4 regions of the Streptomyces sp. NPDC050738 genome follow, and region 4 is predicted to be linked to each of the others. Evidence: riboswitches for the same ligand, from Rfam matches in the RefSeq annotation. Region 4 holds a riboswitch; each other region holds the start of a gene.

Evidence for each region. Region 4 has a riboswitch for thiamine pyrophosphate ahead of AB0H78_RS22225 (thiamine ABC transporter substrate-binding protein). Riboswitches for the same ligand answer to the same signal wherever they lie in the genome.
Region 1: another riboswitch for thiamine pyrophosphate. It lies ahead of thiC (phosphomethylpyrimidine synthase ThiC); the one in region 4 lies ahead of AB0H78_RS22225 (thiamine ABC transporter substrate-binding protein).
Region 2: another riboswitch for thiamine pyrophosphate. It lies ahead of AB0H78_RS35210 (cytosine permease); the one in region 4 lies ahead of AB0H78_RS22225 (thiamine ABC transporter substrate-binding protein).
Region 3: another riboswitch for thiamine pyrophosphate. It lies ahead of thiO (glycine oxidase ThiO); the one in region 4 lies ahead of AB0H78_RS22225 (thiamine ABC transporter substrate-binding protein).

What each region holds. Positions count from the first base shown of each region.
Region 1 covers NZ_JBFAHN010000001.1:677,546-680,781, reverse strand. The annotation lists gene thiC (phosphomethylpyrimidine synthase ThiC) at 1-1,343, opposite strand, end outside; TPP riboswitch at 1,336-1,455, opposite strand; gene AB0H78_RS03375 (YibE/F family protein) at 1,527-2,855, shown strand; gene AB0H78_RS03370 (SsgA family sporulation/cell division regulator) at 2,888-3,236, opposite strand, start outside.
Region 2 covers NZ_JBFAHN010000021.1:84,480-87,715, forward strand. The annotation lists gene AB0H78_RS35210 (cytosine permease) at 1-1,222, opposite strand, end outside; TPP riboswitch at 1,214-1,308, opposite strand; gene AB0H78_RS35215 (glycoside hydrolase family 76 protein) at 1,502-2,674, shown strand; gene AB0H78_RS35220 (chlorophyllase) at 2,668-3,236, opposite strand, start outside.
Region 3 covers NZ_JBFAHN010000014.1:138,605-141,840, forward strand. The annotation lists gene AB0H78_RS29770 (FAD-dependent oxidoreductase) at 1-1,022, opposite strand, end outside; gene AB0H78_RS29775 (hypothetical protein) at 1,090-1,443, opposite strand; TPP riboswitch at 1,495-1,607, shown strand; gene thiO (glycine oxidase ThiO) at 1,605-2,750, shown strand; gene thiS (sulfur carrier protein ThiS) at 2,747-2,947, shown strand; gene AB0H78_RS29790 (thiazole synthase) at 2,950-3,236, shown strand, end outside.
Region 4 covers NZ_JBFAHN010000008.1:203,467-206,702, forward strand. The annotation lists gene AB0H78_RS22215 (phosphatidate cytidylyltransferase) at 1-358, shown strand, start outside; gene rlmN (23S rRNA (adenine(2503)-C(2))-methyltransferase RlmN) at 439-1,545, shown strand; TPP riboswitch at 1,584-1,689, shown strand; gene AB0H78_RS22225 (thiamine ABC transporter substrate-binding protein) at 1,760-2,851, shown strand; gene AB0H78_RS22230 (iron ABC transporter permease) at 2,890-3,236, shown strand, end outside.

The sequences.
Region 1 (3,236 bases), on a different contig from region 4:
ATCGCCGCACCGATGCCGGAGGTGATGTGGTCGTAGGCGGGCGCCACATCGGTGGTCAGCGGCCCCAGGGTGTAGAACGGGGCCTCTTCACAGATCTCCTGCTGGAGGTCGATGTTCTCCTTGATCTTGTGCATCGGGACGTGTCCCGGGCCCTCGATCATCGTCTGTACATCATGACGTTTGGCGATCGTGTTGAGTTCCCCGAGGGTCCTCAACTCCGCGAACTGGGCTTCGTCGTTGGCGTCCGCGATCGACCCGGGCCGCAGCCCGTCGCCGAGCGAGTACGTCACGTCGTACGCCGCGAGGATGTCGCTGAGCTCCTCGAAGTTCTCGTAGAGGAACGACTCCTTGTGGTGCGCCAGGCACCAGGCCGCCATGATCGATCCGCCGCGCGAGACGATCCCGGTCTTGCGGCGTGCGGTGAGCGGTACGTACGCGAGACGGACGCCCGCGTGCACCGTCATGTAGTCGACGCCCTGCTCGGCCTGTTCGATGACCGTGTCCTTGTAGATCTCCCAGGTCAGCTCCTCGGCCCGGCCGTCCACCTTCTCCAGGGCCTGATAGAGCGGCACAGTGCCGATCGGGACGGGGGAGTTGCGCAGCACCCACTCGCGCGTGGTGTGGATGTTGCGGCCGGTGGACAGGTCCATGACCGTGTCCGCGCCCCACTTGGTCGCCCATGTCATCTTGTCCACCTCCTCCTCGATGGAGGAAGTGACCGCCGAATTGCCGATGTTGGCGTTCACCTTCACCAGGAACCGCTTGCCGATGATCATCGGCTCGATCTCCGGGTGGTTGACGTTGGCGGGCAGCACGGCCCGGCCCGCCGCGATCTCCTCGCGCACCACCTCGGGGGAGACGTTCTCGCGGATCGCGACGTACTCCATCTCCGGGGTGATCTCCCCGCGCTTGGCGTACGCGAGCTGGCTCACCGCGCGCCCCTCGCGCCCCCTGCGGGGCTGGCGCGGACGGCCCGGGAAGACCGCGTCCAGGTTGCGTAGCCCCCCGCGCGGCGAGGTGTGCTTGATCCCGTCGTCCTCGGGGCGGACCGGGCGGCCCGCGTACTCCTCGGTGTCACCGCGCCCGATGATCCAGTTCTCCCGCAGCGGGCTGAGGCCGCGGCGTACGTCGGTGTCGATGGTGGGATCGGTGTACGGACCCGACGTGTCGTACAGCGTCACGTCCTTGCCGTTGGTGAGGTGCACCTGACGGACCGGCACCCGGAGATCGGGGCGCGAGCCCTCCACATAGCCCTTGTGCCAGCCGGGCGTGCGCCCGGTCTCGGCCGCTGTGTCCGTTGTGTCCTGGCTGACGGCAGGCGTGTGTGCATCTGCTGTGGTCATGAGACCTACTCCCTACGCCGGCATTACCCGGTAACAGGTTCGGCGGTCGGCGCAGCTGGTGTGCTGTCAGCGCCCTCTCAGCCCGGTGCTCCGAGCTCCCGCGTGTGCAAAGGTGCCCCCACGCTAGCGTCATGTCTGGCGCGGTGAACAGAGGGCCCCCCTCGTTCTTGCGATGATCGGGCGGTGACTTCTCCCCACGACACGCACGAGGCGCACGGCCACTCCCACAGCCACGGCCCCGCGGCGCCCGTGTCCCGGCATCTGCGCAAGGTGATCGCCGCGGTCCTGATCCCCTTCGCCGCAGCGGTGGTTGTCGGTCTGGTGGTGCTGTGGCCCGGCGGTGCGCCCGAGCACGCCCGCACCGGTGTCGGCTTCGACCAGCAGACCCAGCAGGCCAAGGTGACGCAGGTGGAGAAGGTCGACTGCAAGGACGTGAACGCCGCACAGAACCAGTCGTCGTCCTCGACGTCCTCGACGCCCGAATCCAACTCATCCAGTTCATCGGGCACCTGCGAGAAGGCGACCGTCGAAGTCACCACCGGCGACGACAAGGGCCGTACCTTCACCACCATCGTCCAGCCCGACTCACCGCGGCAGTTGCACGAGGGGCAGAAGGTCGTCGTGGCGTACGCGCCCGATGCCCCGCACGACCTGCAGTACTCGGTGACCGATGTGAACCGCAAGGTCCCGATGGCGGTGCTCGCCGCCATCTTCGCGGTGGCCGTGGTCGTCGTGGGCCGGATGCGCGGAGTGATGGCGCTGGTCGCGCTCGCCGTCTCCTTCGCGATCCTCTCCCTCTTCATCCTCCCCGCGATCCTGCACGGATCGAACCCGCTGCTCGTGGCGGTGGTCGGGGCGAGCGCGATCATGCTGATCGCCCTCTACGCGTGCCACGGCCTGACCGCCCGCACCTCGGTCGCGGTCATCGGCACCCTGATCTCCCTGCTGCTGATCGGGCTGCTCGGCTCGCTCTTCATCGGCTGGGCGTATCTGACCGGCAACACCGACGACAACACCGGTCTGATCCACGGTCTCTATCCCCACCTGGACATGAGCGGCCTGCTGCTCGCCGGCGTCATCATCGGCTCGCTCGGTGTCCTCGACGATGTGACGGTCACCCAGACCTCCGCCGTATGGGAGCTGCACCAGGCCGATCCGTCGATGGGCCCACGGGCGCTGTACCGCGCCGGCATCCGGATCGGCCGCGACCACATCGCCTCCGTCGTCAACACCCTCGTACTCGCCTACGCGGGTGCTGCCCTGCCGCTGCTGCTGCTCTTCTCCATCGCACAGAGCAGCGTGGGCATGGTCGCCAACAGCGAGCTGGTCGCCGAGGAGATCGTACGGACGCTGGTCGGCTCGATCGGTCTGGTCGCCTCGGTCCCGGTGACCACGGTGCTCGCGGCGCTGGTCGTCTCCGCGGACCGTACGGGACCCCAGGCCGCACCTGATTCCGTACACGTACCCGTACGCAGCGGAAAGGGCGGCGGGGGCCGCCGCCGCAAGGCCTGAACCGGCTGCGGCTCAGCTCAAACCCCCAGCGCCTAGCCCGCGTTCTCCTCGGCGAGAATCCGCCCCAGCGCCTCTTCGAGATTGCCTTCGAAGTCACCCAGCGTGCGCTCCTGCCCGAGCGGCACGAGCTTGTCCGTACGGTCGAGGAAGGCGATCAGCGGGGCCGTGCCGGCCTTGAAGAGCGCACTGTCCTCGCCCACTTGAAGCCGGATGTGGACGTCGGCGAGCGACTCGGGGTCGGTCGGCGCGATGTGCACATCGCCGTCCCCGGTAGGTGCGTTGATGCCGTCGAGCAGCAACTCACGCCCGAAAGCCCAGGTCACAGGCGCATCTCCGGGCAGATGGAAGGTCATCCGGATCGCGTAGGGGTCTGGCGCCTCG
Region 2 (3,236 bases), on a different contig from region 4:
AGGGCTGCCGGCGGGCGCTCTCGGCGGCCAGATCGACCGGGGCGCCGCCGCGGGTCCTCGCGCGGACGATCCAGTCGACCGCCACGATCGCGACGAACCCGGGGATCCAGTAGCCGACGAGCAGCAGCACGTTCTGGAAGCGGGTCGTGGTGTCCGCCGCGTGCATCCACAGCACGAGCGGGAAGCCGAGCGCGGCGGCGAGTGCCGCGGCGAGCGGACGCGGTACACGGAGGCCGAGGGTCTGCAGCGCCAGCGAACCGCTGTAGTCGTTCATCGCGTTGCTGCACAGCGCGGCGAGCGCCACGGCGAGCAGCCCGAACGCACCGAGCGCGCCGCCGCCCAGCAGGCCGTCGATGCCGCGGGCGGTCTGGTCGGTGAAGACCGAGGCGCCCCACAGACCGAGGGTCTGGACCGCCACGAAGGACACGCTGATGCCGAGCAGCGTGAAGACGAACATCCGCGGGCGGGAGGTGGTGCGCGGCAGATAGCGGCTGAAGTCGCTGGCGTACGGAGCCCAGGACAGTGCCAGGCTCAGGGCGATGGTGCAGGTCAGGACGAACGCACCGGCCCTGTCCGCGCCGTGCGCGCTTCCGGTGGCCGCCGGATGGACGCCGTGCAGGAGCTTCGTGGCGAGTACGGCGAAGGCCGCGGCGAGCACGAAGGTCATCACGGTCTGGAGCCGGTGGATCGCCTCGTACCCCAGGACGCCGAGCGCACCCTGGGCGGCCATCATGACCAGCACGCCCAGCCAGAACGGCCAGCCGCACAGCTGGGCGAGCGCGTCGCCGCCGAAGAGCCCGATCAGCGCGTCCCAGGCGATGGACGACAGCCACTGCAGAGCTCCCGGCAGAACGACACCCCGGCCGAACGCCAGCTTGGCGAGCGGGAGTTGACCGGTACCGGTCTGGCTTCCCCACGTGCCGAGATACGCGGTGGGCGCGGCGCCGAGCAGGGTCCCGAGCACGACGGCGGCGAGCGCCGTGGCGAAGTCCAGACCCAGGGCGATGCCGACGGTGCCGGTGAACACACCGGTCATCGTCAGGTTCGGGGCGAACCAGACGGTGAACAGCCGGCCGGGGCCGCCATAGCGGCGGTCCTCGGGAACGGGGGCTATGCCGTGCGCCTCGACACGGAGATCGCCCGGAGCGGTGGGCATGCGCCCGCCGAAAGCAGGCTGCGGATCGGTGACGGTGCGCTCACCCTGGGCATACGGCAACGACATGGAAGACATCCCTCCGCCAGTTTTAACTGGATCAGGTTCGACGGGTGTGTTCTCAGCCCTCGTGCGGGGCACCCCGTGTCCGGTTCGGCCGAAAGAATAGCCCGGCCTGCGATTCTGTCCACCCGGTGGGGGCACCGGGGCGCCGCCCGGCCGTCGCTCGCCCGTATCGGCGTGTCGCCAACATCCTTTTCCGTACGGCCCGTTGACGCCCTCACGGGCTGCTGACAACGTTGTCCAACAGCCCGTCCTCCGTCCACCGCCTCGAATGGAGACGCCCGTATGCGCAGATCCCCCTCACGCCGTCTGGTGCTCGGCGCCGGCCTGGCCGCGCTGGCCGCGGCCCCGGCGACCACTGCCGCCGCAGCCGCCCCGGCCTCGTACGCATCCCGCTCCCTGGGCCGTGCGAGAGCCACGTACGACGCACTCGGGACGTACCTCGACGCGGCGGACGGCACCGGACTCGTCCGCGAGCAGTACCCGGCCGCCGCCGACGACCGCCCGTACTCCTACGAATGGCCGTACTCCCAGGTCCACATCGCCGCCCTCGACCTGGCCCACGCGGACCCCCGCTACGCGCCGGAACTGGCCCGGCGCGCCCGGGCCCAGGAGCACTACTGGAACGCGGCGGGCGGCACGACCGGCCTGCCCGGCTACGCCTCCTATCCGGTCGCACCCCACGGTGCGGGCGGCGACATGTTCTACGACGACAACGAGTGGGTCGGCCTCGCCAAGATCCAGCGCCACCTCCAGACCGGGGAGAAAGCCGCCCTGCGGCGCGCCGAGGAGATCTTCGCGCTGATCGCGTCGGGCTGGGACACCGACCAGGACCACGCGGCCCCCGGCGGAGTGTTCTGGACGCAGGCCGACTGGAGCCAGGACCGCAACACCGTCTCCAACATGCCGGGCGCCCAACTGGGCCTGCGCCTACACCGGATCACCGGACGGGCCTCCTACCTGGAGGCGGCCAGAAGGTTCTACGACTGGACCAACCGCCACCTGCTGAGCCCCGAGGGCCTCTACTGGGACCACCTCGGCCTGACGAGCACGGTCGACAGAACCCTCTGGTCGTACAACCAGGGTGTCCCGGTCGGCGTTGGCGTCCTGCTGTACGAGGCGACCCACGACCGCGACCACCTCCGCAACGCCCGGCGCACGGCGGAGGCCGCGTACACCTACTACGTCACCGAAGGCCGGCTGCTGGACCAGCCCGTCTTCTTCAACTCCATCTTCTTCAAGAACCTCCTGCTGCTCGAATCGGTGACCGGCGGACGCACCTACCAGCAGGCGATGGCCGATTACGCGGACCACATCTGGTCGCAGCAGCGCGACAGCGCCACCGGCCTGATGCGCTTCGGCAGCGCCGGCACCACCCAGGCCATCGAACAGGCCGCCGCCGCGCAGATCTTCGCGGTGCTCGCCTGGCCGCGCAGCAGCCTGCCGACGCTCTACTGAGCCGCCTGCCTGCTCTGCAGCATCCCCAACGGGCTCTGTCCTGAGGCGAGTTCGGCTGTCGCCGTCTTGAAGCCGACCTCGTCGCCGCAGAGGGCGCCGCGCAGGAAGGCGGTGCTGACCTGCTGGAGCAGAGCGACGCGCGCGGGGTTCTCGTCCGTCGTCTCGGCGGCCTCGTGTCCCGCGATGCCGCCGAGCGAGTGCTCCGCGCCGAACAGCGTGAGCAGGCTCTTCTCGCCCGGGCTGTAGGTGTACGGGTCGGTGAACCAGTCCGGCCCGCGGGTGGACAGCGCCGACTGGTCGTGGTCCCCGGCCACGATGAGGGCCGGCGTGGTCATGGCGTCGAACGACGGCCTCAGGAAGGGGAGGTGCTCGCGGGCGAAGGGGGTCAGGTCGTCGCCCAGGCCGACCAGGGCGAGCAGCACACCCGCCTTCACCCGGGGGTCGGTCATGTCCTCGCCGGGAACGCCGTCGGCGTCCAGGACGCGTGCGCCGAGCAGGGTGCTCGCCGTCTGGGCTCCCCAAGAGTGTCCGGCCACGGCGATACGACTGTGGTCGACGCGCC
Region 3 (3,236 bases), on a different contig from region 4:
CGCAGCCAGCACACGGACCAGGAGGGCGAGAGCGGGTCGCCGCGCCACAGCAGGGTGTCGGCGGCGGCGTGGTGGCCGGCGTACTGGACGAAGCGGCCGAACTGCTCGGACCAGAAGTACGGGACCGGGTCGTAGGTCTCCCCGGCCGTCCCGATGATGTTCGCCGCGACCGTGCGCGGCCCCTGCAGCGCGTTGTCCCAGTGGTGGACGAGGAGGCGCTCGCCGTAGCGCCCCGACGGGAAGGAGGCGCAGTCCCCGACGGCGTACACCTCGGGCAGCGAGGACCGCAGCTGCGCGTCGGCGGTGACGGCGCCGTCCGGGCCGAGCGCGATACCGGAGCCCGCGAGCCACCCGGTCGCGGGCCGTGCGCCGATCCCGACGACCACGGCCCCGGCGGACAGCCTGCGGCCGTCCTCCAGCACGACCGTCCCCGGTTCGATCGCCAGGACCCTTGCTCCGGTGAGGAGTTCGACGCCGCTCTCCGCGTACCAGTGGGCCATCGGTGCGGTGATCTCGGCGGGCAGCGCGCCCGCGAGGGGCCGCCCGGCCGCCTCGACCACGGTCACCGTGCAGCCGGCCGCGCGCGCGGCCGTCGCGAACTCCGCGCCGATCCAGCCCGCCCCGACGACGACCACGTCCTGGCGCGCGGCGAGGACCGGCCGCAGCCGTCCGGCGTCGTCGAGCGTACGGAGCAGATGGATGCCAGGGACGCCTTCCGTGCCGGGAAGCGTCAGGGGGTACGCGCCGGTGGCGACGACCAGGGTGTCGTACGGAACGGGGCCGGCCGTGGTGTCCAGCTCGCGCGCCTGCGGGCGCAGGCCTGTGACCTCGCGCCCCAGGAGGAGTTCGACGCCGAGCGCCTCGAAGTCGACGTCGAAGGCGGAGCTTTCCGCCGTCCCGAGGAGAACCGCCTTGGAGAGCGGCGGCCGGTCGTACGGCGGGTGCGGTTCGTCGCCGATCAGCGTGACGGCGCCCCCGAAGCCCTGTTCGCGCAGGGCCACCGCGGTCTGGACGCCCGCCATGCCGGCGCCGACGATGACGACTTTCCTCAGTTCGCTCACCCCGCCACCCTAACTATCTGACGGACCGTCAGGAAAGGGGCTGCTCCACGAGCTGCTCCACCACGCTCGTGCCGCTCCCCTGCTGCGACTCCCACTCCCAGGTCTCCTCGAGACGGATCCGCCCGTCGGGGAGTTCGACGACGACCGACACACAGTGCCCCGAGGCGGTCTGCCCGTCGCGCTTCAACTGGACATAACGGAAGTCGATCCGGTCCCCCGCACGCGTGCCGACGAGCCGTCCGAGCTCCACGTCGCCGCCCTCGTACTCGGCCCAGATCCGGCCGCCCTGCTCGTGATACGTGAAGCGGGTCCTGGTGCCGACCTGCCCGGGGGCCTGGTCGGCGACCGGGCTGAGGACGAGTCCGTCGAGCGACCGTGCCACAGCGACTGCTCCCTTACTGGGGGTTGGGACCGGGGGCTAGGGTGGCCACCGTAAGGCACTCGCGGGAGCCCGGACGCACCGGGCTGAGAGGGAGGCTGGGCGGCCTCCGACCGTACGAACCTGATCCGGGTCATGCCGGCGAAGGGAGGGGCTGGACGCCCATGCATCCACGTAACTCTTCAGATGTTCTCGTGGTCGGAGGCGGGATCATCGGTCTCGTCACGGCCTGGCGGGCGGCGCAGCGCGGGCTGCGGACCGCGCTCGCCGACCCCGAACCCGGCGGCGGTGCCGCGCAGGTCGCGGCGGGCATGCTCGCCGCCGTCACCGAGCTGCACTACGGCGAGGAGACCCTGCTCGCCCTCAACGTGGCCTCCGCCGCACGCTATCCGGCCTTCGCCGCCGAGCTGGAAGAGGCCTCGGGGCGCGACATCGGCTACCGCACCTGCGGCACCCTCGCGGTCGCCCTGGACACCGACGACCGCGCCCACCTGCGCGAACTGCACGCCCTGCAGCGCCGCTCGGGCCTCGAATCGGAGTGGCTCACGGGGCGCGAGTGCCGGCGCCTGGAGCCAATGCTCGCGCCGGGCGTACGTGGGGGCCTGCGGGTCGACGGCGACCACCAGGTCGATCCGCGGCGGCTGACCGCGGCGCTGGTGGTGGCGTGCGAGCGGGCCGGGGTCGTCTTCCACCGCGGTTGGGTGGAGCGGCTCGCTCTCGTACGCGACCGGGCCGCGGGCGCGGTTCTCACCGACGGCACGGAGCTGGCCGCCGACCAGGTGGTGGTGGCCGCGGGCAGCCTCAGCGGGCGGCTCGCGGACGTCGCCGTACGCCCGGTGAAGGGCCAGGTCCTGCGGCTGACGGTGCCGCCCGCGTACGCGCCCTTCCTCTCGCGGACGGTGCGGGCCGTGGTCCGGGGCAGCCACATCTATCTCGTGCCGCGCGAGAACGGCGAGCTCGTCGTCGGCGCGACCAGCGAGGAGCTCGGCTGGGACACCACGGTCACGGCGGGCGGGGTGTACGAGCTGCTGCGCGACGCCCATGAACTCGTCCCCGGCATCACGGAACTCCCCCTCACCGAGACCCGGGCCGGGCTCCGCCCTGGCTCCCCCGACAACGCTCCGCTGCTCGGCCCCACCGAGGTACCTGGGCTGCACCTGGCCACCGGGCACTTCCGCAACGGGGTGCTCCTGACGCCGGTGACCGGCGACGTCATGGCGCATGTGCTGGTCACCGGTGAACTCCCCGAAGAGGCGCGGCCGTTCACGCCCCGGCGCTTCCCCCTCGTACGACAGGAGCAGTCCGTATGAACATCTCGGTCAACGGGGACGCCCGCACCCTCACACCGGGGACCACCCTCGACCTGCTGGTCGCCACGCTCAGCGCGGCACCCTCCGGCGTCGCGGCGGCCGTCAACGAGACGGTCGTACCGCGCGGGCAGTGGCCCGCCACCGCGCTCGGCGACGGCGACCGTGTCGAGATCCTCACCGCAGTCCAGGGGGGCTGACCATGGCCGACGACCAGCTGACCGTCGCGGGCACCGCCTTCACCTCGCGCCTGATCATGGGAACGGGCGGCGCACCCAGCCTGGACGTACTGGAGCGCGCCCTCGTCGCGTCCGGCACCGAGCTGACGACCGTGGCGATGCGGCGCCTGGACCCGACGGTCCAGGGTTCGGTGCTTTCCGTACTGGACCGCCTCTCGATCCGGGTCCTGCCGAACACGGCGGGCTGCTTCACGGCGGGCGAGGCGGTGCTGACCGCGCGCCTCGCCCGTGAGGCGCTGGGCACGGACTG
Region 4 (3,236 bases):
GGGTGCGTACGCGATCGGCTGGCGCTTCGGCAAGACCAAGCTGGCACCGCGCATCAGCCCCGGAAAGACCCGTGAGGGTCTGGTCGGGGCGGTGACCTTCGCGATGGCGGCGGGCGCGCTGTGCATGCAGTTCCTGATCGACGACGGTCAGTGGTGGCAGGGTCTGCTGCTCGGCCTCGCGGTCGCGGCCAGTGCGACCCTGGGCGACCTGGGCGAATCCATGATCAAGCGTGACCTTGGGATCAAGGACATGGGCACGCTGCTTCCGGGCCACGGCGGCATCATGGACCGACTGGACTCGCTGTTGCCGACCGCGCCGGTGGTCTGGCTGCTGCTCGTGCTGTTTGTCGGGTCCTGACCTGCGGTTTTGTTGAGGGAGGGCTCGTTGTCCACAGGGCGGCGGGCCCTCCTTCGTATGTCTGCGACACTTGAAGGACCATGCCTAAGCCCGGAGAACTCACTTTTGTCGCGCCCCGCGGGGCGAAGCTGCCGCCGACCCACCTCGCCGACCTGACGCCCGCCGAGCGCAAGGACGCCGTGGCCGCGATCGGTGAGAAGCCGTTCCGCGCCAAGCAGCTGTCGCAGCACTACTTCGCGCGGTACGCGCACGATCCCGAGCAGTGGACCGACATCCCTGCCGGCTCGCGGGAGAAGCTCCGGGAAGCGCTGCTGCCCGATCTGATGAGCGTGATCCGTCACATCAGCTGTGACGACGACACCACCCGCAAGACGCTGTGGAAGCTGCACGACGGGACGCTCGTCGAGTCCGTGCTGATGCGCTACCCGGACCGCGTGACGATGTGCATCTCCTCGCAGGCCGGATGCGGCATGAACTGCCCGTTCTGTGCCACGGGGCAGGCGGGTCTGGACCGTAATCTCTCCACCGCCGAGATCGTCCACCAGATCGTCGACGGCATGCGTGCCCTGCGCGACGGGGAGGTGCCGGGCGGTCCCGCGCGGCTCTCCAACATCGTCTTCATGGGCATGGGCGAGCCGCTCGCCAACTACAAGCGCGTCGTCGGGTCGATCCGGCGGCTGACGGACCCGGAGCCGGACGGGCTCGGGCTTTCGCAGCGTGGGATCACCGTCTCGACCGTCGGGCTCGTCCCGGCGATGCTGCGGTTCGCCGACGAGGGCTTCAAGTGCCGGCTGGCCGTTTCGCTGCACGCCCCCGACGACGAGCTCCGGGACACCCTCGTCCCCGTGAACACGCGGTGGAAGGTGCGCGAGGTGCTGGACGCGGCATGGGAGTACGCCGAGAAGTCCGGGCGCCGTGTCTCCATCGAGTACGCGCTGATCCGCGACATCAACGACCAGGCCTGGCGCGGTGACCGGCTCGGGCGGCTGCTGAAGGGGAAGCCGGTCCATGTGAACCTGATTCCGCTGAACCCGACGCCCGGGTCGAAGTGGACCGCATCGCGGCCGGAGGACGAGAAGGCCTTCGTCGCGGCGATCGCGGCCCATGGTGTGCCCGTGACCGTACGGGACACGCGTGGCCAGGAGATCGACGGGGCCTGCGGTCAGCTGGCCGCCTCCGAGCGGTAGGGGCTGACCAGGGGCGTGTAGCCTGGCGGCACATTTTCATATTCCGACAGGGGAGCGCCACAGCGCTGAGAGTGCGGTCCACACCGCAGACCCTCAGAACCTTGCCCAGGTCATTCTGGGTAGGAAGTTCGGTCATCACTCGAGCTGTTGCGCCCTGCCCGCTTTCCCACGGGCAGGGCCGCGTCTCTTCCTGGATCTCCCAGGAGGAAAATCAGTGAGCACCACCACCACCAGAATCACGGTCACCGCCGTCGCCGCCGCGCTGGGTGTCACCACCCTTGCCGCGTGCGGGAGTTCGGACGACACATCATCCAGTGGTACGCCGTCCAAGACCGTCACCCTCGTCAGTCACGACTCCTTCGCCGCCTCCCCGGCCGTGCTGAAGGAGTTCACGAAGCAGACCGGGTACACGGTCAAGGTCCTCAAGAGCGGGGACGCGGGCGCCGCCCTCAACCAGGAGATCCTCACCAAGGGGTCCCCGCGCGGTGACGTCTTCTTCGGCGTCGACAACACGCTCCTCTCGCGCGCCCTCGACAACGGGCTGTTCCAGTCGTACACGGCCAAGGGACTCGACCAGGTGTCGGCGGACGTGCAGCTGGACGCGGAGAAGCACCGGGTCACGCCGATCGACAGCGGTGACATCTGCGTCAACTACGACAAGAAGTACTTCGCGGACCACAAGATCGCGGTGCCGCAGTCCTTCGACGATCTGGTGAAGCCGGAGTACAAGAACCTGCTGGTCACCGAGAACGCGGCCACCTCGTCCCCCGGCCTCGGCTTCCTGCTCGGCACCACCGCCCAGTACGGCGACGGCGGCTGGGAGACGTACTGGAAGAAGCTCAAGGCCAACGGCGTGAAGGTCGTCGACGGCTGGGAGCAGGCCTACAACGAGGAGTTCTCCGGATCGGCCGGCGGCAAGAAGGCCAAGGGCGAGAGGCCGCTCGTCGTCTCGTACGCCTCCAGCCCGCCCGTCGAGGTGCTGTACGCCAAGCCGCAGCCCAAGACCGCGCCGACCGGTGTCGCCACCGGGACCTGCTTCCGGCAGATCGAGTTCGCGGGGCTGCTCGACGGGGCGAAGAACACGGCAGGGGGCAAGGCGCTGATCGACTTCCTGGTGAGCAAGGCGTTCCAGGAGGACATGCCGCTCAATATGTTCGTCGACCCGGTCGCGAAGGACGCGAAGGTGCCCGCGCTCTTCACCCAGTTCGGGGCCAAGGTCACCGATCCGAAGACCGTGGCACCCGACACCATCGCCAAGAACCGTGACCAGTGGGTCAAGTCGTGGTCCTCGCTCGTCCTGAAGTAAAGGCCGCTGTGCGCGGGAACGCGGTGCGGATCGGGCTCATGGCCGGTCCCGTCGCGTTCTTCGCGCTCTTCTTCGCCTATCCGGTCGTCGCGATCGTCGGGCGGGGGCTCGACGTGGGCGGCGACTGGCAGTTCGGGCGGATCGGGGAGGTGCTGAGCGAGCCGGACATTCTACGGGTGCTCTGGTTCACCCTGTGGCAGGCGCTCGCGTCGACCGCTCTGACGCTGCTGATCGCGCTGCCCGGTGCGTATGTCTTCGCGCGCTTCGACTTCCGGGGGAAGCAGCTGCTGCGGGCCATCGTGACCGTGCCGTTCGTGCTGCCGACCGTGGTCGTCGGGACCGCCTTTCTGGCGGTCCTCGGGCGCGGCGGGATGCTCGACCAGCT